3 regions of the Pseudomonas sp. F3-2 genome follow, and region 3 is predicted to be linked to each of the others. Evidence: predicted binding sites of a transcription regulator. Region 3 holds the regulator's gene; each other region holds the start of a gene.
The links. Region 3 encodes sigma-54, which starts transcription at its own class of promoters, with help from an activator protein. Its sites were predicted from a motif close to ANTGGCATNNANNTTGCTNT; they were not measured.
Positions count from the first base shown of each region.

Region 1: the regulator sigma-54 is predicted to act here: its motif matches at 4,991-5,010, upstream of glnK (P-II family nitrogen regulator).
Region 2: the regulator sigma-54 is predicted to act here: its motif matches at 2,440-2,459, upstream of AAGQ88_RS12270 (CmpA/NrtA family ABC transporter substrate-binding protein).

Region 1 covers NZ_CP152388.1:5,826,420-5,834,281, forward strand. The annotation lists gene AAGQ88_RS26000 (DUF484 family protein) at 1-127, shown strand, start outside; gene xerC (tyrosine recombinase XerC) at 130-1,035, shown strand; gene AAGQ88_RS26010 (HAD family hydrolase) at 1,025-1,720, shown strand; gene sutA (transcriptional regulator SutA) at 1,971-2,300, opposite strand; gene AAGQ88_RS26020 (secondary thiamine-phosphate synthase enzyme YjbQ) at 2,394-2,825, opposite strand; gene AAGQ88_RS26025 (ammonium transporter) at 3,075-4,412, opposite strand; gene glnK (P-II family nitrogen regulator) at 4,446-4,784, opposite strand; gene AAGQ88_RS26035 (accessory factor UbiK family protein) at 5,204-5,467, shown strand; gene AAGQ88_RS26040 (heparin lyase I family protein) at 5,603-6,613, opposite strand; gene AAGQ88_RS26045 (YifB family Mg chelatase-like AAA ATPase) at 6,901-7,862, shown strand, end outside.
Region 2 covers NZ_CP152388.1:2,647,282-2,655,143, forward strand. The annotation lists gene AAGQ88_RS12260 (nitrate/nitrite transporter) at 1-251, opposite strand, end outside; gene AAGQ88_RS12265 (ANTAR domain-containing protein) at 492-1,067, opposite strand; gene AAGQ88_RS12270 (CmpA/NrtA family ABC transporter substrate-binding protein) at 1,081-2,289, opposite strand; gene AAGQ88_RS12275 (quinone-dependent dihydroorotate dehydrogenase) at 2,565-3,587, shown strand; gene rmf (ribosome modulation factor) at 3,770-3,985, opposite strand; gene rlmKL (bifunctional 23S rRNA (guanine(2069)-N(7))-methyltransferase RlmK/23S rRNA (guanine(2445)-N(2))-methyltransferase RlmL) at 4,556-6,826, shown strand; gene AAGQ88_RS12290 (diguanylate cyclase) at 6,987-7,862, shown strand, end outside.
Region 3 covers NZ_CP152388.1:978,594-986,455, reverse strand. The annotation lists gene lptB (LPS export ABC transporter ATP-binding protein) at 1-686, shown strand, start outside; gene AAGQ88_RS04500 (RNA polymerase factor sigma-54) at 873-2,366, shown strand; gene raiA (ribosome-associated translation inhibitor RaiA) at 2,444-2,752, shown strand; gene ptsN (PTS IIA-like nitrogen regulatory protein PtsN) at 2,765-3,229, shown strand; gene rapZ (RNase adapter RapZ) at 3,232-4,089, shown strand; gene AAGQ88_RS04480 (HPr family phosphocarrier protein) at 4,106-4,378, shown strand; gene AAGQ88_RS04475 (sensor domain-containing diguanylate cyclase) at 4,743-6,188, shown strand; gene AAGQ88_RS04470 (PA2169 family four-helix-bundle protein) at 6,247-6,729, opposite strand; gene AAGQ88_RS04465 (DUF3820 family protein) at 6,961-7,224, shown strand; gene AAGQ88_RS04460 (aminotransferase class V-fold PLP-dependent enzyme) at 7,253-7,862, shown strand, end outside.

The sequences.
Region 1 (7,862 bases), 1.2 Mb from region 3:
CGCCATCGGCAGCCGCGATCCGCAGCACTATAAAAGCTCGGTGGGCACGCTGTTCCTCAGCTACATCGCTGACGTGTTGAGCCGTCTGCTGCCGCGCTTCACAAATTCGCTGCGCTCGGTTCGCTAGTCATGGAACGGCAGCTGGATGCTTACTGCACGCACTTGCGCAGTGAGCGCCAAGTGTCGGGACATACGCTTGAGGCTTATCGCCGGGACCTGAACAAGGTTCTGGCGTTTTGCGAAAAACATCACATCGACAGCTGGAAGGCGCTGGATATTCAGGCCATGCGCAGCCTGGTTGCGCGCCTGCATCAGCAAGGCCAGTCTTCGCGCAGTCTGGCGCGCCTGCTGTCTGCGGTGCGGGGCTTTTATCACTATCTGAACCGCGAAGGCATTTGCGATCACGATCCGGCCAACGGCCTGTCGCCGCCCAAAGGCGAACGCAGGCTGCCCAAGACACTCGACGCCGACCGCACGCTTCAGTTGCTGGAAGGTGGCGTGGAAGATGATTTCCTTGCGCGGCGCGATCAGGCGATTCTCGAACTGTTTTACTCCTCCGGGCTGCGCCTGTCCGAGCTGACAGGACTGAACTGCGAGCAGCTCGATCTGGCCGACGGCCTCGTTCAGGTGCTCGGCAAAGGCAGCAAGACGCGAGTGCTGCCGGTCGGCAGCAAGGCCCGGGAAGCATTGGAAGAATGGCTGAAGCTGCGAGCGCTGGCCAATCCTCAGGACGATGCGGTATTCATCAGTCAGCAAGGCCGGCGCCTGGGGCCGCGCTCGATTCAACTGCGTGTCAAGGCGGCAGGCGAGCGCGAGCTTGGGCAAAACCTGCACCCGCATATGCTGCGTCATTCTTTTGCCAGCCACCTGCTGGAGTCCTCGCAGGACCTGCGTGCCGTGCAGGAACTGCTCGGGCACGCCGACATCGCAACGACCCAGATCTACACCCACTTGGACTTCCAGCACCTGGCCACGGTGTATGACAGCGCCCACCCAAGGGCCAAACGCAAAGGTTCTTCTGACAATGAGCATTAAGCTGATCACGTTCGATCTGGACGACACGCTGTGGGAAACCGCACCAGCGATCGTCGGCGCCGAGACCATGCTGCGTGAGTGGCTGGCCGAAAACGCGCCGAAACTGGGACCGGTGCCGGTTGAGCACTTGTGGGAAATCCGTTCTCGGCTGGTGGAGGCTGACCCAGGCTTCAGGCATCGCATCAGCGCACTGCGACGCCGCGTGCTGTTCCACGCGCTGGAAGACGCCGGATATGCCCCCGCAGAGGCCCAGGACCTGGCGGATCGGGGTTTCGAAGTGTTTCTGCAGGGGCGTCACCAGCTGGATATCTTCCCGGAAGTCGTGCCGACGCTGGAGATCCTCGCCAAGTCCTACACCTTGGGCGTTGTAACCAATGGCAACGCCGACGTGCGCCGATTGGGTCTGGCCGATTATTTCGCCTTCGCGCTCTGTGCGGAGGATCTGGGCATCGGCAAACCGGACCCGGCGCCGTTTCTCGAAGCGCTCAAGCGCGGCAATGCCGACCCGCGCCATGCCGTGCATGTAGGCGATCACCCTGGTGATGACATCGCCGGGGCGCAACAAGCGGGCTTGCGCGCGATCTGGTACAACCCGGGCGGCAAGGCGTGGGAGGCGGACGTATTGCCTGACGCGCAGATCAGCAGTTTGACGCAACTGCCCGAGGTTCTGGCGCGCTGGGGGTGATGGGTAGGGGTTCTTTTCGGGGCGACATACCAATCAAGTCATTGTGCAAGAGCTGGCAACCCGGTGCATCAGGCCATGGCACGGTGAAAAAAATGTGGGCACGAGCTTGCTCGCGAATGGCCCGCAGGGCATCAAAGTAAGCATTCCAACCGGAAAGGCAAAGGGCAAAAGGCAAACGCAGCCCCCAAACACCCAGCCAAAAAAAAGCCCGCAGCGACAGCGGGCTTCTTTCAGCAGGCATCCGACACCCTCAAATAGGGCGGCTACCGTACTTGTTGTCAGGCTTCTTGGGCGGATCGGCGACCACATTGGCCTCCACTTCCTGAATCTTGCCGCCACGCGCGAGGAATTCCTCCATTGCGCGAGCCAGAGCATCACGCTCTTTGTTCTTGGCTTCAACGCTAGGCAACTCATCGACCGAGACAGCGGCCTTGGCCTTGCCTTTGGCTGGCGTAGCCGCAGCTTCGGGGCTGTCTTCTATGTCCGCGACGTCGTCATCGGGCGCAGCAGCAAGCTCCTCACCGTCCTCTTCGTCTTCCAGACCGTCTTCAACCAGATCGTCGTTGTCATCGTCGCTCATGTTCTACCTCATGACTTGCGAAAGCAGATTAGTTATAGCCCAGCTGCGCTTAATTTCTAAGACAGCCGGAAAAAATTCAACCACCGCCGACAATCAGCGGTCTTGCCCCTCTCCCTGAAGGGTGGCGAGGACTTTACGCGCACCGCCTGCATCGCGATGCTCTCCTAAATAAACACCTTGCCAGGTTCCCATCGCCAGGCGCCCGTCCGTTACCGGTACAAGCAGCTGACAACCCAGCAGGCTGGCTTTGAAGTGCGCTGGCAGGTCGTCCGGACCTTCGTCATCGTGTTCATAACCGCCATTGCCCTGAGGCACCAACCGATTGAAGAAACGCTCGAAGTCGCGACGCACTGCCGGGTCGGCATTCTCGTTGATCGTCAACGAGGCCGAAGTATGTTGCAGCCACAGGTGCAACAACCCAACCCGACAATCCCTCAGACCCGGAAGGCCTGCAATGATCTCGTCGGTTACCAGATGAAATCCGCGAGGCCTTGCCCGCAGCGTGATTCTGGTCTGTTGCCACATACGCTTCTCCGCCCTTCGGCGCGCATTCTAACGCGCTGAAAAAAAAAACAAAGCGTGCAATGAATGACGTTTTCAACAAGCCCGGAACAGGGGCAGCAATCGCAGCGCAAGACCCTGAATACGGCCGCGATGACCCGAAAACGAGCACGCTTGCCGAAGGCTTGAACGCCTCTGGCTGACCAACCTCCCTATCGACAAACGCCAGACAAAAAAATGCCCGGAGAACCGGGCATTTTTTTACAGCCGTGATTACAAGTTGTAGCCACGCTCGTTGTGTTGCGCAAGGTCCAGACCGACCGCTTCTTCTTCCTCGGTGACACGCAGGCCCATGACCGCGTCCAGCACCTTAAGGATGATGAAGGTCACGATCGCGGTGTAGATGATCGTGAAGCCTACGCCTTTGCACTGAATCCAGACTTGAGCGGCGATGTCGGTCACAGTACCGAAACCACCCAGCGACGGTGCTGCGAAGACACCGGTCAGGATCGCGCCGAGGATACCGCCGATACCGTGGACGCCGAAGGCATCCAGGGAGTCGTCGTAGCCCAGCTTGCGTTTCAGGCTGGTGGCGCAGAAGAAGCAGACCACGCCTGCAGCCAGGCCGATGATCAGACCGCCCATCGGGCCGACAGTACCGGCGGCTGGCGTAATGGCAACCAGACCGGCAACCACACCCGAGGCGATACCCAGAGCGCTTGGCTTACCGTGAGTCAGCCATTCAGCGAACATCCAGCCCAGTGCAGCGGCGGCGGTGGCGATCTGGGTGACCAGCATTGCCATACCGGCAGTGCCGTTGGCCGCAGCGGCGGAACCGGCGTTGAAACCGAACCAGCCTACCCACAGCATCGCTGCGCCGACCAGGGTGTAACCCAGGTTGTGCGGAGCCATCGGAGTGGTTGGGAAACCTTTACGCTTGCCCAGCACCAGGCACGCTACCAGACCGGCCACACCGGCGTTGATGTGAACAACGGTGCCGCCCGCGAAGTCGAGCACGCCCCAGTCCCACAACAGACCGCCCACGCCGCTCCAGACCATGTGCGCGATTGGCGCGTAGACCAGAGTGAACCAGATGGCCATGAAGATCAGCATCGCGGAGAACTTCATGCGTTCTGCGAATGCACCGACGATCAGGGCCGGAGTGATGATTGCGAAGGTCATCTGGAAGGTGACGAACACAGCTTCCGGGAACAGAGCTGCAGCGCCAGTGATGCTTGAAGGGGTGACGCCTGCAAGGAACGCCTTCGACAGACCGCCCACGAAGGAGTTGAAGTTAACGACGTTGGCTTCCATACCGGTGGTGTCGAACGCCATGCTGTAGCCGTAAACGACCCACAGGATGCTGATCAGGCCGGTGATGGCGAAGCACTGCATCATTACCGAAAGAACGTTTTTCGAGCGGACCATGCCGCCGTAGAACAGCGCCAGGCCTGGAACGGTCATGAACAGAACCAGAGCTGTGGAAGTCAGCATCCAGGCGGTGTCGCCTGAGTTGAGTACAGGGGCTGCCACTTCGTCTGCCGCCATGGCCAGGCCAGGGGTTACGAGGGACAACAGGGCTCCTAGCCCTGCGAGTTGACGCAGAGTCATATTGTTTTCTCCTGGGGCGTTGTGTTGGGCGGCTTAGATTGCGTCGGTATCGGTTTCGCCGGTACGGATGCGAATAGCCTGTTCCAGATTGACCACGAAGATCTTTCCGTCACCGATCTTGCCGGTGTTGGCCGCTTTGGTTATCGCTTCGATAACGCGGTCCAGATCCTTGTCATCAATCGCAACATCGATCTTCACCTTGGGAAGGAAGTCGACTACATATTCCGCACCGCGATACAGCTCGGTGTGGCCTTTCTGACGTCCGAAGCCTTTGACTTCAGTTACCGTGATGCCCTGCACGCCGATTTCGGACAACGACTCGCGTACGTCGTCCAGCTTGAACGGCTTGATGATGGCAGTGACTAGCTTCATGAAACTTTCTCCCGAATTGGTGGACTTGCCCCAGGAAAACAAACCCGACTCAAGTCTAAGCGCAGTGTCTGGCTTTGTAACGCGTCGATGGCCCGAAACAGACCTGACCAACTCCAGAAAACCGCTTCTGACGAAACACTTCCCCGCTCCGCCTGCCGCACTGCATTCGTCACAGCGACTGCATCAGTGCATGGGTCATATGCCACTAAGCAGAAAGCTTGCCATTTCGTGAAATCCCGCGAATTACGGCGCGTTGATCGCAATCACGCGCTTGTAGATCGCCACCATGCACGGCGCCCGCACAACAACAGTGCGCACGTGCACGACGCGATGCGCGAAAACCGTGCAACATTCATCGGGCAAAAAGACGGTAGACGCTGCGTGCTACACTGCCGCCCATCTGATTCTGGAATATGACCATGCTCGCGCCCAAAGCTTTTCTCGATGCCCTGAGCGGCCACGCCTCGCGTCTGTTCAACGGCGAAACCCCGGTCCCACGCAATGAGTTCGAAACCCAGTTCAAGGCACTGCTGCAAAGTGGCTTCAGCAAGCTCGATCTGGTCAGCCGGGAAGAGTTCGACAGCCAGATGATCGTCCTTGCCCGCACCCGTGCCCGACTTGAGGCACTGGAAGCAAAGATGGCTGAACTGGAAGCGCAACTGGCGGCGCAACCGAAGGAGTGAGGCAAAGACATGCACCGGCGCGGGCCGGGCATGTCGGTGTGTTCAAGCGCAGTGCGCCGCGCGTCGGGCCTGCGCCGTTATGGTCGCTCCCGCGTAGCTCATGCATCGCTCAAGCCGCCAATGGCGGGGCTCGCCTCAACCTTTCGCCACACTGAACCCTGAAAACAGACTCGTTGCCGGATTGTGATCGCCTTCATTGCGGTACTGCCCGAATTTGGCGTACGAATCGCTGCTGTGGGTATCGAACATGGTGGAGATGCCTTTCTTGTCGAAGACGTTCTCGCCGTTCTTGCTTACCGAGATTTCACCGTTGCCGACGCCGCGTTTGAAATCGATCTGAAAGTCCGCCCACTTGCCCACGTCCTTTGCGGCATCCCCAGGCTTGCCGATGTTGAACACCTTGGACGGCGCATTGCTGTCTTCGCTGGTCTTGAGGTGCAACTGATACTGCCCGTCCTTGGATGCCAGCCACGCGCGCGGACTGGGCTTGGCATTGTTGTGGTCAAGCACCTGGAAGAAGGTGCCGTCGTTGTTGGATTCGCGCTTCATCCCGAACTTGAAGCTGTACGGCTGCCCTTCCTGAAGCTTGGTGCCGTCCTTGATCTCGGCGCGCGGACTGGTTGAGTGTTCGGTGTAATGGCCTTTATTGAAATCGACCTTGATCACATCGCCGCGCTCAGGGTCTTTGGCCATCCCAATGTGGTCCTCGGGAGACTTCTGAACGCTGAGCTGGTTGCCCAGCGAATGCTCGGAGAAATTACCGCTTGCCGGGCTGGCGCCGCTGCTCTTGCCCGTCGGCGACGCGCCTTCCGGGGCGGCTGTTTTACTGGCGAAATGGCTCCCTGAGCCACCGCCGATCTGGCCCGCGCCACCTCCGCCACTGCCACCCCCACCATTGCCACCGACGCCTTTGACGCCCGAGCCCTGATCGTCGGCAGGACTCGTCCCTCCCTGCATCAGCGCCTGCAGACGTTGAATCATTTCTTGAATCAGCGAGACCAACTGCGTCAGCGGATCGGTCGGAGCGCCGCTTGCCAGTGCATTGCTGCTCTGAGGCTGTTGCAGCGCGTTGGCCGGTCCGAAATTGATCTGTGAGTTCTGAGGCTGGGACGTAAAGGAAACCGCATTGCCTGTCCCTCCAGCCAACCTGCTTCCAGGCTGCTGGTCAGCCGCCGGTCGTGGCTGAGTACTCGACAGATCGAGCGGCGTTGTGCGAATCGATGGGGTTATTGAATTCATGATCTAGTCCTGTCGCAGGGATCGGAAGCTGCCTACGTCTGAGCAGACAACGCGCTGTGGGAATTGAGTGGTTGTTCCGCTGCTCTGGTTCCCGATTCGGACACACGCCGTAGGATGCGCCTCGCAGCCCGGCCCGCTGGTCATGGTTATCCTTCAACACGCCGCAGGACGCGGTGCCGTTATCAAGGAAAGTCATGTCGCTCGCTATCGTTCTGAGCCGCGCCCAAGTCGGCGTCGAGGCTCCCGCCGTCACAGTCGAGACGCACCTGGCCAACGGTTTGCCGACCCTGACGCTGGTGGGCTTACCCGAGGGCGCAGTGAAGGAGAGCAAGGATCGGGTGCGCAGCGCCATCGTCAACTGTCGACTGGAATTCCCGGCGCGGCGCATCACCTTGAATCTGGCGCCCGCCGATCTGCCCAAGGACGGCGGGCGTTTCGACCTGGCCATTGCTCTCGGACTTCTTGCCGCCAGCGCGCAGGTGCCGACCCTCGCCCTGGACGGCGTCGAATGCCTGGGTGAGCTTGCACTGTCTGGTGCCATACGCCCCGTTCAAGGCGTTTTACCCGCCGCGCTGGCTGCAAGGGCCGCCGGGCACACGTTGATCGTGCCAGCCGTCAATGCCGAAGAAGCGTGCCTGGCGTCCGGCCTCAAAGTGATCGCAGTCAGTCATCTGCTCGAGCTGGTGGCCCATCTGAATGGCCACACCGTCATCCCGCCGTACAAATCCAACGGTTTGATTCTCAAGACGCAACCCTATCCCGACCTGAGCGAGGTACAAGGGCAGACCGCCGCCAAACGCGCTCTGCTGATCGCGGCAGCGGGCGCCCACAATCTGCTGTTCAGCGGCCCTCCCGGCACGGGTAAAACGCTGCTCGCCAGTCGCTTGCCGGGGTTGCTGCCCCCGCTCGACGAGTTCGAGGCACTGGAGGTCGCGGCGATTCAATCGGTCGCCAGCCATGAGCCGCTGACGAGCTGGCCACAGCGACCTTTCCGTCAGCCTCATCACTCGGCATCCGGCCCTGCCCTAGTGGGAGGAGGCAGCCGGCCGCAACCCGGCGAAATCACCCTGGCTCATCACGGCGTGCTGTTTCTCGATGAGCTCCCGGAGTTCGACCGCCGCGTGCTGGAGGTTTTGCGAGAGCCCCTGGAATCGGG
Region 2 (7,862 bases), 1.7 Mb from region 3:
TGGCCAATGATCCCGGCGGTCTTCGGCGAAAGCTGGTCTGCCAGCATGCCCATCAGGAAACGCAGGAACGCGCCCGCCAGAATCGGCGTTGCGACCATCAGGCCGCGTTGCTGGGTGGTCAGCTGCAGGTCGGTGGCGATCTGCACCGCCAGCGGGCCAAGCAGGTACCAGACCATGAAGCTCAGGTCGAAATACAGGAACGCTGCGAACAGCGTCGGTTTGTGGCCGGCTTTCCAGAAGCTTGTATTCATCTCATACCTCATCTGCAGAATATCGTTGCCGGTGCGGGCGATACGTGCACCGCTACGGGTCAGGTCATGCAGGTGAAGCACCGGCTCGGCGCTCCACCCGGCCCATTGCTACGGGCCAAAAACGAAAAAACGTCGCAACCCGGTCCGCTTGCGCGAAGGGGTGTGCGACGTCTTTGTCGTGAGTGGGGCAACCGCCATTGGCTACCTGTAAGGTCTGTAAAGCAAGGAGCGGGCCAGCCGTCAGCCCAGTAGCTCACTCATGGCAATGATCTGCTCGGCGACCTGAATCAGTTTCTGTTGCCGGCTCATGGCCTGGCGCCGCATGAGGGTGTAGGCCTCTTCCTCGTTGCAGTGCTTCATTTTCATCAGCAGGCCTTTGGCGGTTTCGATGCGTTTGCGCTCCGCCAGTTGCTGATCGCGGGCATGCAGTTGCGCCCGCAGGTCCTGATCGCTTTCGAAGCGCGCCATGGCCACGTCCAGAATCGGCTGCAGGCGCTGTGCGTGAATGCCTTCGACGATGTAGGCGCTGACCCCGGATTTGATCGCCTGACGCATGACGCCGGGGTCATGCTCATCGGTGAACATGACGATGGGCCGGGGCAGGTCGCGGGTCACCAGCACCACTTGCTCCATGACGTCGCGGCCGGGCGACTCCGTGTCGATGAGGATCACGTCCGGGCGCACCGCCTGCACCCGCTCAGGCAGGTCGATGATCAGGCCGGATTCGTCGATCACCTCGAAACCCGCTTCCACAAGTGCGGCTTTCAGGCGACCGACTTTCTTGGCGGTGTCGTTGATCAGCAGGATACGCAGCATGCCGGCATCCTCCTCAAAGGTCCGCGACGACAGGCGCGGCGTCTGCCAGCGCATGCAGCTTGAAGCTGCGTGCGTAGCCGGCCGGGTCACTGCCATCCCAGATTTTGCCGTCGATCAGTTGACTGCTGCGCATGGGCGAGTCCGGGACATCGATACCCAGCGCCGTGGCCGCCTCGCGATACACATCGAGCTGCTGGACCGTTTTCGCGACGCCCAGATAGTCCGGGTCTTCGCGAAGCAGGCCCCAGCGGCGAAACTGGGTCATGAACCACATGCCATCGGAGAGGTAGGGCAGGTTGACCTGACCCTGGCGGTGGAAGCTGACGGCATGACGATCGGTCCAGCGATTGCCCAGGCCGTCGTCATACTCGCCCACCAGCCTGGGTTCGATGGCCTCGACCGGCGCGTTGACGTATTCGGCGGCGCTGAGCAACTGCGCCGTGCTGCGTCGATTGTCCATGTTCTGTTCAATGAAGCGACTGGCCTCCAGCACCGCCATGACCAGCGCTCGGGCGGTGTTGGGGTACTGCTGGACGAACTCCAGGCTGCAACCCAGGACTTTTTCCGGATGATCCGGCCAGATCGCCTGTGTGGTGGCGAGGGTAAAGCCCAGGTGCTGGCTCACCGCACTGGCGCCCCACGGTTCGCCGACACAGAAACCGTCGATCCGGCCCGCTTGCAGGTGTTCGACCATCTGCGGCGGTGGGACCACCACGCTGTCGACGTCGCGCAACGGATGAATGCCCTGACTCGCCAGCCAGTAGTACAACCACAAAGCGTGGTTACCGGTGGGGAACGTCTGGGCGAAGGTCAGTTTTGAATCGCTTTGGTGCGTACGCCGGTCCAGTGCCTCAGGAGTGATCACGCCTGCGTCCTGCAAGGCCCGGGACAGATTGATGCTTTGGCCGTTCTGATTCAGCCCCATCAACACGGCCATGTCCCTGGCCTGGCTGCCGAGGCCCAGGTGCGCGGCGTAGACCAGCCCATACAGGCTGTGTGCGGCATGCAGTTGGCCGCTGACCAGTCTGTCCCGCAGGCTGGCCCAGGAGGGTTGCCGATGCAGGTTGATGTTCAGGCCATAAGGCTGGGCGAATCCCTGGGTCGCGGCGACCACCAGTGAGGCGCTGTCGGTCAGCGCCATGAAGCCCACGTCGACGCTGTTCAGTTCCGGAGCGTCGCTGCCATTGACCCAGGCCAGCGCGGTGTTGATCGGATCATTCATGCTTTGGGTTCCGCCTGAGACCGGCCGCGCACCAGGGCGCGGCCCAATCTCCAAAAAAAACGTCGCATCGCCCAGGCCTTGACCGGGGCGATAACGACGTCGTTGTCAGGCGCCTCATTCCGCCGTTGGAGCGAGGCAAGTACAGGCCCTGAAGCAATCGATATGCCAGTGATCGGCGAAACACCCGGCAAAGTTCTCCAGATGCCTCGCGCATCGACGGCGTGGACGTCTATAATCGGCCGCTGACTTCAGCCGCAATCGAGCCGCGCCCGCCCATGTATAACCTGGCCCGCCAGTTACTGTTCAAACTCTCTCCGGAAACCTCCCACGATCTGTCCCTGGACCTGATCGGCGCGGGCGGTCGTCTGGGCCTCAACGGCCTGTTCAACAAGGCGCCCGCGCAATTGCCGGTAACGGTAATGGGCCTGCAGTTCCCCAATCCGGTGGGGCTGGCGGCGGGGCTGGACAAGAACGGCGCGGCCATCGACGGCTTTGCCCAGCTCGGCTTCGGTTTCATCGAAATCGGTACCGTGACTCCGCGTCCGCAGCCCGGCAACCCGAAACCGCGGATTTTCCGCCTGCCTCACGCCGAGGCGATCATCAACCGCATGGGCTTCAACAACCTGGGCGTCGATCACCTGATCAGCCGGGTTCAGGCGGCCCGATACAACGGCGTGCTGGGCATCAACATCGGCAAGAACTTTGACACACCGGTCGAGCGGGCGGTGGATGACTACCTCATCTGCCTGGACAAGGTCTACGCCCATGCCAGCTACATCACCGTCAACGTCAGTTCACCGAACACGCCCGGCCTGCGCAGCCTGCAATTCGGCGACTCGCTCAAGCAATTGCTCGAAGCGTTGCGCGTGCGTCAGGAAACATTGACCCAGGCCCACGGCAAGCGCGTGCCACTGGCGATCAAGATTGCGCCAGACATGAGCGACGAAGAAACCGTACTGGTTGCCAGCGCGTTGCTGGAGTCGGGGATGGACGCGGTCATCGCGACCAACACCACCCTCAGCCGCCAGGGCGTTGAAGGCCTGCCTCACGGTGACGAGGCGGGCGGTCTGTCGGGCGCACCGGTGCGCGAGAAGAGCACGCACATCGTCAAGGTGCTGGCCTCCGAGCTGGGCGGCAAGTTGCCGATCATCGCAGCGGGCGGGATCACTGAAGGCAAGCATGCGGCCGAGAAGATCGCGGCGGGCGCGAGTCTGGTGCAGGTTTATTCCGGTTTCATCTACAAGGGCCCGGCGCTGATTCGCGAATCGGTGGACGCGATTGCGGCGATGGCTCGGTAAGTGTCTCAGGATGTTCGCGGGCGGGAAGTCCGGATATGAGAGAGGGGTTCCGTAAGGAACCCCTCCTGGGCTTAAGCCCGCCGCCCGGATGGGGCGCGCATGGTTAATTGAAGTCGAATCGGTTTGTCGAAGAAACTTTTAGTCGGATTGTCCTTTGGTTGTGACTTGACTGATGTTGAGTGTCAGCCGACCGCGTGAAGTTCGTTGAGTCTGTGGATACCCGCAGTGCCGGTCATACCGTCCCAGTTGTCGCCGCGTCCTTCTCGCCAGCCATTGATCCAGGCTTGGCGCACTGACGGTAGAGTAAAGGGGCAAAGCTCACGGGATTTACCAGTTACGCCGTATTGATATCCGCGCGAAAATGCTCTTTCCAACGGATCACGCTTAAGTCTTCTCATAGGGTGTTGCCCTCGTTTGTTGACTGTTATGTCCCTGGAGACCTCATGTCGAGGTCAGGCAGAAATCTTCTGCCTTTGAATGCCCGCTGCCGGCGTCACGGGCGTGGTGCCGTCGTCGTTGCGGCGACGGCCTGAGGTGATTTCTAACCAATGCCCGGGATGCTGTGAATGACCGTTTTGTCATAAGAACGTAACCATTGAGGCATTAAGACCATAAGCAACGACGTATCTGGCGTTGCATTTTTCTGCCAGGGCCCCTGGAACGTGGCCTGCAGGCGGCAGCGCAAGTGTTTCTCAATGCCAACTGCTGGCGGTTTGCAGTCAGGCATCAATCGACGAAGGGTCGGCGATGTGACTTTTTATTGCCGCCGTTGTCGTGCTGAATAGTGGTTTTTTAATATCAGATGTCGGCTGGTTTCTGGCCGACGGACTGTCGCCACCGAAATGCATCGGGGCGATGGATGGGCACAATGTATGTGCCGTGCAGGCGATCTCCACGAAAGACGTCTGTTTGAATCGGGCCGGACAATGCGTTGTCCTGCCACTCATAGCCAAGGCTCTGGAATACTCATGTCGGACCGTTACGAACTTTTCCTCACCTGTCCCAAAGGCCTTGAAGGCCTGCTCGCTGAGGAAGCCACTGCCCTTGGCCTCCAGGAAACCCGCGAACACACCTCGACCATCCGCGGCAGCGCTGACATGGAAACCGCCTATCGGCTGTGCCTGTGGTCGCGTCTGGCCAACCGGGTATTGCTGGTGCTCAAGCGCTTCCCGATGAAAGACGCCGAGGACCTCTACCACGGCGTGCACGACATCGAGTGGGCCGATCATCTGGAGCCGGACGGCACGCTGGCGGTCGAGTTCAGCGGCCATGGTTCGGGCATCGACAACACTCACTTCGGCGCCCTGAAGGTCAAGGACGCCATCGTCGACCGCCTGCGCACCTCCGACGGTTTGCGCCCTTCGATCGACAAGCTCAACCCGGACCTGCGCGTGCATTTGCGTCTGGACCGAGGCGAGGCGATTCTGTCGCTGGACCTCTCCGGCCACAGCCTGCACCAGCGCGGCTATCGTTTGCAGCAGGGCGCGGCGCCGTTGAAGGAGAACCTGGCGGCGGCCATTCTGATCCGTTCCGGCTGGCCACGAATGGCCGCCGAAGGTGGCGCACTGGCCGACCCGATGTGCGGCATCGGCACCTTCCTGGTGGAAGCGGCGATGATTGCCGCCGATATCGCACCTAACCTCAAGCGCGAGCGCTGGGGTTTCTCTGCCTGGCTGGGCCACGTGCCGGCGCTGTGGCGCAAACTGCATGACGAGGCACTCGCCCGCGCCGAGGCGGGTCTCGCGAAGCCGCCGTTGTGGATTCGTGGTTATGAAGCCGACCCACGGCTGATTCAACCCGGTCGCAACAACGTCGAGCGCGCCGGTCTGTCTGACTGGATCAAGATCTATCAGGGCGAAGTCGCGACCTTCGAGCCGCGCCCGGACCAGAACCAGAAAGGCCTGGTGATCTGCAACCCGCCGTACGGTGAGCGTCTGGGCGACGAGGCAAGCCTGTTGTACCTCTATCAGAACCTCGGCGAACGCCTGCGTCAGGCCTGCCTGAACTGGGAAGCGGCGGTGTTCACCGGTGCGCCGGATCTGGGCAAACGCATGGGCATCCGCAGCCACAAGCAATACGCGTTCTGGAACGGCGCGCTGCCGTGCAAGCTGCTGTTGATCAAAGTGCTGCCGGATCAGTTCGTCACCGGCGAGCGCCGTACGCCCGAGCAACGCCAGGCTGAGCGTGAGCAGGCGGCGTACGACCAGACGCCGGACGAGCCGCCAGCGCGCCAGTTCAACAAGAACGGCAACCCGATCAAGCCTGCTCCGGCGCCTGCACCGGTCATCGAGCAGCCGCGCTTGAGTGAGGGCGGGCAGATGTTCGCCAATCGCCTGCAGAAGAACCTCAAGGCGCTGGGTAAATGGGTCAAGCGCGAAGGCATCGATTGCTACCGCGTCTATGATGCCGACATGCCGGAATACGCCATGGCCATCGACCTTTATCACGACTGGGTGCATGTGCAGGAATACGCGGCGCCCAAATCCATCGATCCGGAAAAAGCCTCGATTCGCATGTTCGACGCGCTGGCAGCCATTCCTCAGGCGCTGAACATCGACAAGAGCCGGGTGGTGGTCAAGCGTCGCGAGCGCCAGAGCGGCACCAGACAGTACGAGCGGCAGAGTGCGCAGGGCCAGTTCCAGGAAGTCAACGAGGGCGGGATCAAGCTGCTGGTCAACCTCACCGATTACCTGGACACCGGGCTGTTTCTCGACCATCGCCCGATGCGCATGCGCATCCAGCGGGAAGCGGCGGGCAAGCGTTTTCTGAACCTGTTCTGCTACACCGCGACCGCCAGCGTGCATGCCGCCAAGGGCGGAGCACGCAGCACCACCAGTGTCGATCTGTCGAAGACGTATCTGGACTGGGCGCGGCGCAACCTGTCGCTCAACGGTTTCTCCGACAAGAACCGGCTGGAGCAGGGCGACGTGATGGCGTGGCTCGAGACCAGCCGCGACGAGTACGACCTGATCTTCATCGACCCGCCGACCTTTTCCAACTCCAAGCGCATGGAGGGTGTGTTCGACGTGCAGCGCGATCAGGTGCAGTTGATCGATCTGGCGATGGCGCGCCTGGCCAGCGGCGGCGTGCTGTATTTCTCCAACAACTTCCGAAAGTTCCAGCTCGAAGAGAACCTCACCGAGCGCTATGCCGTCGAGGAGATCACTCAGCAGACCATTGACCCGGATTTCGCCCGCAACAGCAAGATCCACCGCGCGTGGAAGATTACCGCACGCTGAATCGATTGCGCTGAAAACAAGGCGTCATTGTCGCCCGATGACGCCATGTTCCGGTGTTGACAGAGCGACACGCTGCACTAGGCAAACTAATGGCGAATAGCTATAAGTGAAGCTCGGACACGTGTCGCGGCAACCGCTGTGGCGTCATGAGTTTTTTTATATGTCGTCTAACCGGGCAAGCGTCAAGATTCTCGGCTTGATCAGTGAGGACACCTCTTCGTGGGCGGTTGCCGTGCTCGTCTTTTCTGCGGGCGCGTTATTGACGGGGCTCGTGGCGTTGATGAACGTCGAGTTGTATCACCGTCAATTGCAACAGCGCTTCGAACTGCTGGCCAGCGAGCGCGTCAGTCGGATTCAGGACCGCCTCGACGGGCAGATTCGTCGTCTCGACAGCCTGCGCCGTTTCTTCGTGTATTCCGATGCGGTTTCGCAGGAAGAATTCGACGGTTTCGCGCGCCCGTTGCTGGTTTTCACCCAAGCCTATTCCTGGGCGCCCCGTATAGAGAGCAGCGAACGTCAGCCCTTTGAACAGGCCGCGCGCGCAGCCGGCCAACCCGAATTTACCGTGCGCGAACTCGACACTGCCCAAGGGTGGAAGGATGCAGAGCCGCGCCCGGTCTATTTCCCGGTGCGCTTTACCCAAAGCCGCAGCACGGTGGCGGTGCCGCTGGGCTTCGATGTCAATTCCGAGGCGGTGCGCCGGGCGACGCTGGATCGGGCACAGCAAACCGGCAGCATGGCGGCGACCGCGCGCATGGATCTGGTCGGGCTGGAGGCGCAGAACCGTACCGGCATCTTGCTGGTCGCACCGGTGTTGTCGCGGGCTCGTGCCGGAGGCGATCCGGCGGGCGGGCTGCAGGGCTTTCTGCTCGCGGTGATCAGCATGCGCACAATGATGACCGAAGGGTTGCCGTCTTCCGATCAGGACAACCTGACGCTCAGCCTCGTGGACATGACGACGCCACAGGCGCCCGAATCCTTGTTCCAGTCTGCCAGTATCGCCGCCGTCAGTGGCCTGCAACTGAGTAAATCGATG
Region 3 (7,862 bases):
AGAGTCGCCAGGTCGTCCGTGACGTCAGCCTTTCCATCGAAAGCGGTCAGATCGTCGGCCTTCTCGGCCCGAACGGTGCGGGCAAGACCACGTGTTTCTATATGATCGTGGGCCTGGTTCAGGCCGATCAGGGCCGCGTGCTCATCGACGAGCAGGACGTCAGCCACCAACCCATGCACGGCCGCGCGCGTGCCGGTATTGGCTATCTGCCCCAGGAAGCGTCGATCTTCCGCAAACTGTCGGTATCGGACAACATCATGGCGATCCTCGAGACCCGCAAGGAACTCGACCGCGCCGGACGTCGCAAGGAACTGGAAAGCCTGCTGCAGGAATTCCACATTACTCACATCCGCGACAACCTCGGCATGAGCCTGTCGGGTGGCGAGCGCCGCCGCGTCGAGATCGCACGCGCATTGGCCACGGCGCCGAAATTCATTCTGCTGGATGAACCGTTCGCAGGTGTCGACCCGATTTCCGTGGGCGACATCAAGCAGATCATTCATCACCTCAAGGCCAAGGGCATCGGCGTTCTGATCACCGACCACAACGTACGTGAGACGCTGGATATCTGCGAAACAGCCTACATCGTCAACGACGGGCAACTCATCGCAGAAGGCGACGCTGAAACCATCCTGGCCAACCAGTTGGTTAAAGAAGTGTATCTCGGCCACGAGTTCCGCCTGTAACCCGGTGAAGACGGGGGCTGGAGACGAACGCAAACGTGCGCCTCATCGCCAACCCCGGATTAATTGTCGTCACACTCTAGGCAAACACTCCGGTTTCAGGCATATAATTTGCTTAAGTAGGCGCCTCGGCGCCCTAGTAGTGGATGGCGCGCAGTGCGCCGGCGAATAAGGTGTTAAGCCCCTGCCATGAAACCTTCGCTAGTCTTGAGAATGGGCCAGCAGCTGACGATGACGCCGCAGCTGCAACAGGCCATCCGCTTACTCCAACTGTCGACGCTGGATCTCCAACAGGAAATCCAGGAGGCACTGGAGTCCAATCCGATGCTCGAACGACAGGAAGAAGGCGACGATTTCGATAATGTTGACCCAATGGCCGACAACATCGAGCACAAGCCCAACCCCGACGTTCAGGAGCCGACCTATCAGGAAGCCACTCCGACCGTCGACAACCTCGACGATGGCGAGTGGAGCGAGCGCATTCCCAACGAATTGCCCGTCGATACTGCATGGGAAGACATTTATCAAACCAGCGCGAGCAGCCTGCCGAGCAATGACGATGATGAGTGGGACTTCACGACCCGCACCTCCGTCGGCGAAAGCTTGCAAAGCCATCTATTGTGGCAGCTGAATCTGGCACCCATGTCCGACACCGATCGCCTGATCGCCGTTACCCTCATCGACTGCATAAACCCTCAGGGCTACCTGGACGAGTCGCTGGAAGAGCTGCTCGACGCATTCGATCCGGAACTCGACATCGAGCTGGACGAAATCGAAGCCGTTCTGCACCGCATCCAGCAGTTCGAACCAGCCGGTATCGGCGCACGCACGCTGAGCGAATGCCTGCTGCTGCAGCTGCGCCAGCTGCCGGCCAAGACCAGATGGCTGGCCGAGGCACAGCGTCTGGTGAGCGATTACATCGACCTGCTCGGCAGCCGCGACTACGCGCAACTGATGCGCCGGATGAAGCTTAAGGAAGATGACCTGCGCCAGGTGATCGAACTGGTTCAGAGCCTCAACCCGCGTCCGGGATCGCAGATCGAATCCACCGAAGCCGAATACGTCGTCCCTGATGTCATCGTGCGCAAGGACAATGAACGCTGGCTGGTCGAGCTCAATCAGGAAGCCGTGCCACGCCTGCGGGTCAATCCGCAATACGCAGGCTTCGTGCGTCGCGCCGATACCAGCGCCGACAACACGTTCATGCGCAATCAGTTGCAAGAGGCCCGCTGGTTCATCAAGAGCCTACAGAGCCGCAACGAAACCCTGATGAAAGTGGCCACGCAGATCGTTGAACATCAGCGCGGCTTCCTCGAGTACGGCGACGAGGCAATGAAGCCGTTGGTCCTGCATGACATTGCGGAAGCGGTCGGCATGCATGAATCGACGATTTCCCGCGTGACCACGCAGAAATTCATGCACACGCCGCGTGGCATCTACGAACTGAAATACTTCTTCTCAAGCCATGTAAGCACCTCCGAAGGCGGTGAATGCTCGTCCACGGCGATCCGCGCGATCATCAAAAAACTGGTTGCCGCGGAAAATCAGAAAAAGCCGTTGAGTGACAGCAAGATCGCTGGTTTACTGGAGGCACAAGGCATTCAAGTGGCCCGTCGCACAGTCGCCAAATACCGCGAATCTCTAGGGATAGCGCCTTCGAGTGAACGCAAGCGACTGATGTAAAGGTCACAAGCCACAGCGTTCCAGTGGCAGGCACCCAAGCCTGCCTCTTAATGCACTGGCAACGAAGGAGAAGCTGTATGCAAGTCAACATCAGTGGACACCAACTGGAAGTGACCAAGCCCCTGCGCGAGTACGTCGAGCTGAAGCTTAAAAAGCTCGAAGGGCACTTTGACAAGATTACCAATGTGCAAGTGACGATGGCCGTCGAGAAGCTCAAACAGAAGATCGAGGCCACGCTGCATATCCACGGTGGAGAGGTGGTTGCCAATGCGGAGCATGATGACATGTACGCGGCGATCGACCTGCTCACTGACAAGCTGGACAGACAATTGCTCAAGCATAAGGAAAAGCAGCAAAGCATCCTCAAAGGTGCGGCAGCTCGCTGATACCCCCCACCCATGATTCGACTTGAAAACATTCTGACCCCTGGCCGTTCCCTCGTGAACGTGCCAGGTGGCAGCAAAAAAGCCGTCCTCGAACAGATTGCCAAAATGATCGGGCAGCAGGTGCCTGAACTTGATCAGCAAACTGTCTATGAAAGCCTCATTGCCCGTGAAAAGCTCGGATCGACCGGGTTCGGCAATGGTATCGCCATTCCACACTGTCGACTGAAAGGTTGCGACTCGCCCGTCAGCGCAGTGCTTCATCTTGAAAAACCGGTCGACTTCGACGCCATCGACGGCGCGCCCGTCGATCTGCTGTTCGTGTTGCTGGTGCCGGAAGCGGCAACCGACGCTCACCTCGAACTGCTGCGCCAGATCGCCAGCATGCTTGACCGTGCAGATGTCAGGGCGAGCCTGCGGAACGCGAAGAGCAGCGATGAGCTCTACAACGTCGTGCTTCACGTTCAGAACGGTCACTGATCATGCGCATGGTCATCGTCAGCGGTCGCTCCGGCTCCGGCAAGAGTACGGCCCTCGATGTTCTTGAAGACAGCGGCTTCTACTGCGTCGATAACCTGCCTGCCGGGCTGCTGCCTGAACTGGCCGAGCGAGCGCTGATCCACACCGAACTGGCTGAGCCACTGCTCGCGGTTTCGATCGACGCACGCAACCTGCCCAGCCATCTGAGCCGCTTTCCGCGCATGCTCGAAGAGGTGCGCAGCCGGCATATTCAGTGTGACGTGTTGTTCCTGGATGCCGAGGAGTCGACGCTGCTCAAGCGTTTCTCCGAGACCCGCCGCCGCCACCCACTGAGTACGGCAACCCGCTCGCTGGCTGAAGCCATCCGTGATGAGAAAACCCTGCTGGGGCCGATCATCGACCTCGCCGACCTGACCGTCGACACCACTCACCTGAATCTGTATCAGTTGCGCGATACGCTCAAGTTGCGGCTGTTGAACAGACCTGAGCCAGGCACGGCCTTCCTGATCGAGTCGTTTGGCTTCAAACGCGGCATGCCGGTCGACGCCGACCTCGTGTTCGACGTGCGCTGCCTGCCGAACCCTTACTGGAAGCCCGAGCTGCGCGAACAATCCGGGCTTGACCAGCCAGTGGCGGACTACCTGGCCGCCCAGCCGGATGTCGAGGAGATGTTCCAGGACATCTGCGCCTACCTTACCAAATGGCTGCCGCGCTTCGCCGCCAGCAACCGTGCCTACGTCACCATTGCCATTGGCTGCACCGGCGGGCATCACCGCTCCGTCTACCTGACCGAACGTCTGGGTCAGGTCCTGCAACAATCGCTCAAGAATGTTCAGGTTCGCCACCGCGACCTAAGCTGAAAGGATCCCCATCGCGATGCCCGCTCATCAAATCACTATCATCAACAAGCTGGGCCTGCACGCCCGTGCTGCAGCGAAATTCGTCGGCGTGGCGGGCAAATATCCCTGCCAGATCCGCGTGGGCCGGACTCCGGAAAGCATGGTCGACGGCAAAAGCATCATGGCGGTCATGATGCTGGCTGCCGGCAAAGGCACGGACATTCATCTGTCGACCGAGGGCGACCAGGAGCAGGCCGCGCTGGATGGCCTGATCGAACTGATCAACAACAAGTTCGACGAAGGCGAGTGACCCTCAGCGCACGTTAACGATTCAGTTTCCAATGGCGAACGAAGCCTGCGATCTGGCGGCTTTGTTCCATGTAAACGCCTGCCGTCCTCCTCTGCGCTTTCGCCGATCTGTCCGACTTACACGCAATAAAGAAAATTGCGCGATATCTACGGAATTTTCAGACTTGCGCGGCGCGCACAAAGTATCTTTAATCCATCGCTTCGAAACAGTGAGTCGCTAGCCTTCCCGATCAGGCACGGACCAGCCAGGGCGATTCCCGGTGCGTATCAGGAATCAAGATGTGGGTGGTGATGTTCCAAGGCAGAGCGGATTGATGACAGTCACAGGTCCACCCCGGCTCAAAAACAGGTCCGGCCCGGAAAAAATGCTGATGCTCGGCAGCGTCCTGGCGGTGATCGCGATCCTGACGATCGTGGCGTCCTTGCTGATTCGCGAGCGCGGCAATGCTACCGAATCCGCCGTGCGCTCGGCCAACAATGTGGTTCAACTGATCGATGCCGACGTGCAGCGCAGCGCCGAACTGTACGACACGTCGCTCAAGGGCCTGATTTCAGCATGGCAGCGTCAGGACGTGACGTCGATCTCTCCTGAATTACGTCAACTGGTGTTCTTCGACCGGGCGACCGCCGCGCCCTTCAAAGGCGATATGGTGTTGCTCGACAGGCGCGGCGATATCATTGCCGATTCGGTTTCCGTCATTCCCCGCGAAGACAACTTCTCCGACCGCTCAAGCTTCCAGAAGCACCGCGAAAGCGCCTCGCTTGCCATGCGAGTGGATGGCCCCTTCAAATCGCGCTGGGGTTTCAAGGACTGGTGCATCAGCTTCAGCAGGCGCCTGCCCTCCGCGGACGGCCAGTTCGTCGGCATCGCCGCTGCGACGATGCGGCTTTCCTACTTCAACCAATTGTTCAGAAGCCTGGACGTGGGCAAGAACAGCTCGATCAATCTGATCAATGCCGAAGGCGTTCTGTTGGCACGGCAATCCGATGATGCGGGTAAAAGCCTGATCGGCGAGGACTTCAGCCAACGCCCCAATTTCCAGCGAATCCTCAATCAGGTGAGTGGCCACTTCTCTGCAATGTCGGAGCTGTATGGCACCGAGCGGTTGTACACGTTCTCACGCGTGGGCGATTTGCCGTTGATCGTGGTAGTGGCCCAGTCTCAGGACGAGGTCTATGCGGTCTGGAAACGCAACGCCCTCCTCGTCGCCAGTGCCACTGGCCTGTTGTGCCTGGGAATCCTGTGGCTGTCGTGGCTGCTGGGCAAACAATTGCGCCTGCGCCACAACGCCGAGCAGGAGCTGGCCGAGCTGGCCTCAACGGACGTGCTCACCGGACTCGCCAACAGGCGCCGGCTGGATCAGGTGCTCAAACAGGAGTGGCTGCGCGGAATGCGCTCGGGCAAATCGCTGTCACTGCTGATGATCGACGTCGACCACTTCAAGGCGTTCAACGACCGCCATGGCCACCACGGCGGCGATGTCGCGCTGCGCAACGTCGCCCAGACGATCTCGGCCAATATTCGACGTCCCGGCGATCTCGCGGCCCGGTATGGCGGCGAGGAATTTCTGGTGGTCTTACCGGAGACCGATCTAGCTGGCGCTCGCGTGCTTGCCGAAAAAATCCGGGCGGCGATTGAGTCGCTGCCTCCCTTCGAAGACGATCCGTCACCCATCACCGCAAGCATCGGCATTGCGTCGCATCTTCCACACGCAGCAGACAGGCCCGAACAGCTTTTCAACGTGGCCGACAAAGCGCTCTACCTTGCCAAACGCAATGGCCGTAATCGCGTCGAGCCCACTGAGTCGTGAATCGTCAGGCATAAAAAAACGCCAGGCTGGCTGGCGTTTTTCGTACCGCTAAGGTCAATCAGCTAGCACGTGCATTGGCTGCTTTGACAGAGTCACGCAGTGCCTTCACTTTGTCGTGATTGGCTTGCACGCCAGTCAGCTGACGCTGAATCAGGCCGGTGACGTTCACAGGCAAGTTCTTTTCGGTCGCCTTCTGCAGCGCTTCTTTATAAGCCTTCAGCGCATGGTCTTCACCGCGCTCGACTTCGTTCAGCACCGCTTCGTCGCTCTTACCGGTCACTGCCGCTTTCAGCTCTACCCATAGACGATGCAGGCCGCCAGCAGCGCTGGAGGTTTTATCCGGATCACCGCCCAAGGTACGGACTTCAGCCTGAAGCTCGGCCACTGCGGTTTTGCACTCTGAGGACCGAGAAAGGAAGTACGCTTTAATTTCGGGGTTTTTGATATCTTCGGCAGCTGTGTGGAAACCTTTCTCGCCGTCAATGCTGGTCTCGATCAGATCGTTCAGTACCGAGACCGCTTCTTTATTGATATCTGTCATTTTGCTATTCCTTTCTGGCAGGTTAATCGAAGAATTGATACATCCAAACTCGATACGTTAATCATTGCAGAGCCCATGCCAGCTTTCGTCAAACAATAAAGTCGTTACTATTCAATGACTTGCATTTACTACCCTACAGCCACACCGAGCTTTATGCATGATCTGTCTGTTGGCGGAGTTGCAGAATGCACGTATCTTTCAAGTTCATTGAAACGGACAAACGGCAGCAATATGAATCCTGAAAAACTCAAGTTGTTAGTCGAGCGGGAGATGCCGTACGGGAAGTACAAAGGTCGCTTGCTGGCCGATCTGCCCGGCGACTACCTGAACTGGTTTGCCCGTAAAGGGTTTCCCCCTGGAGAGCTGGGCAGTCTGCTGGCGCTGATGCACGAAATCGACCACAACGGGCTGTCCTCGCTGCTCGATCCGTTGCGCACCCGCCCTCGGGGACCCCTCCGCAACAGCCCGTTGAAATCACCCATTCGCTTTTCCTGACCTCTTCATTGAACGCACGAGCGGCCCGATGACCAGCATTCCCAAGAGCAGCACAGCCGAACAGGCAGACCGACGCGCCCGGGACGAAGCCTTCTGGGAGAACATTGCCCAGCAATACGACGTCGAGCCCGGGGCGCTTAACCTCGAATACGGCTATTTCGGCCGCATGACCCGCGAAGTGTTGCGTCAGTACGAGCAGAACCTGGCGTACGTCAACCGCAGTAACTCAGTCTACGTGCGCCAGCGGTTCGACATGCACGACAGCGAAGTCATCCGCGCTGATCTTGCTCAACTGCTGGGCGTCGGCGCCCACGAAATTGCGCTCACCCGCTGCGCCACCGAGTCATTGCAGACGCTGATCCGCAACTACAACGAGCTTCAGCCCGGTGAGCAGGTACTCATCAGCGATCTGGACTACAACAGCGTGCAGACAGCCATGCGCTGGCTGGCCAAGCGCTGCGGCGCGGGCATTGTCGAGATCACCCATCGGCATCCCGCGACCTACGAATCGCTGCTGCAGAGCTATCGCGATGCATTCGTCGCCAACCCTGGCATCAAGCTGATGGCGCTGACCCATGTGACCCATCGCACGGGGCTGGTGATGCCGGTTCAGGCCATCACTGACCTTGCGCGATCCC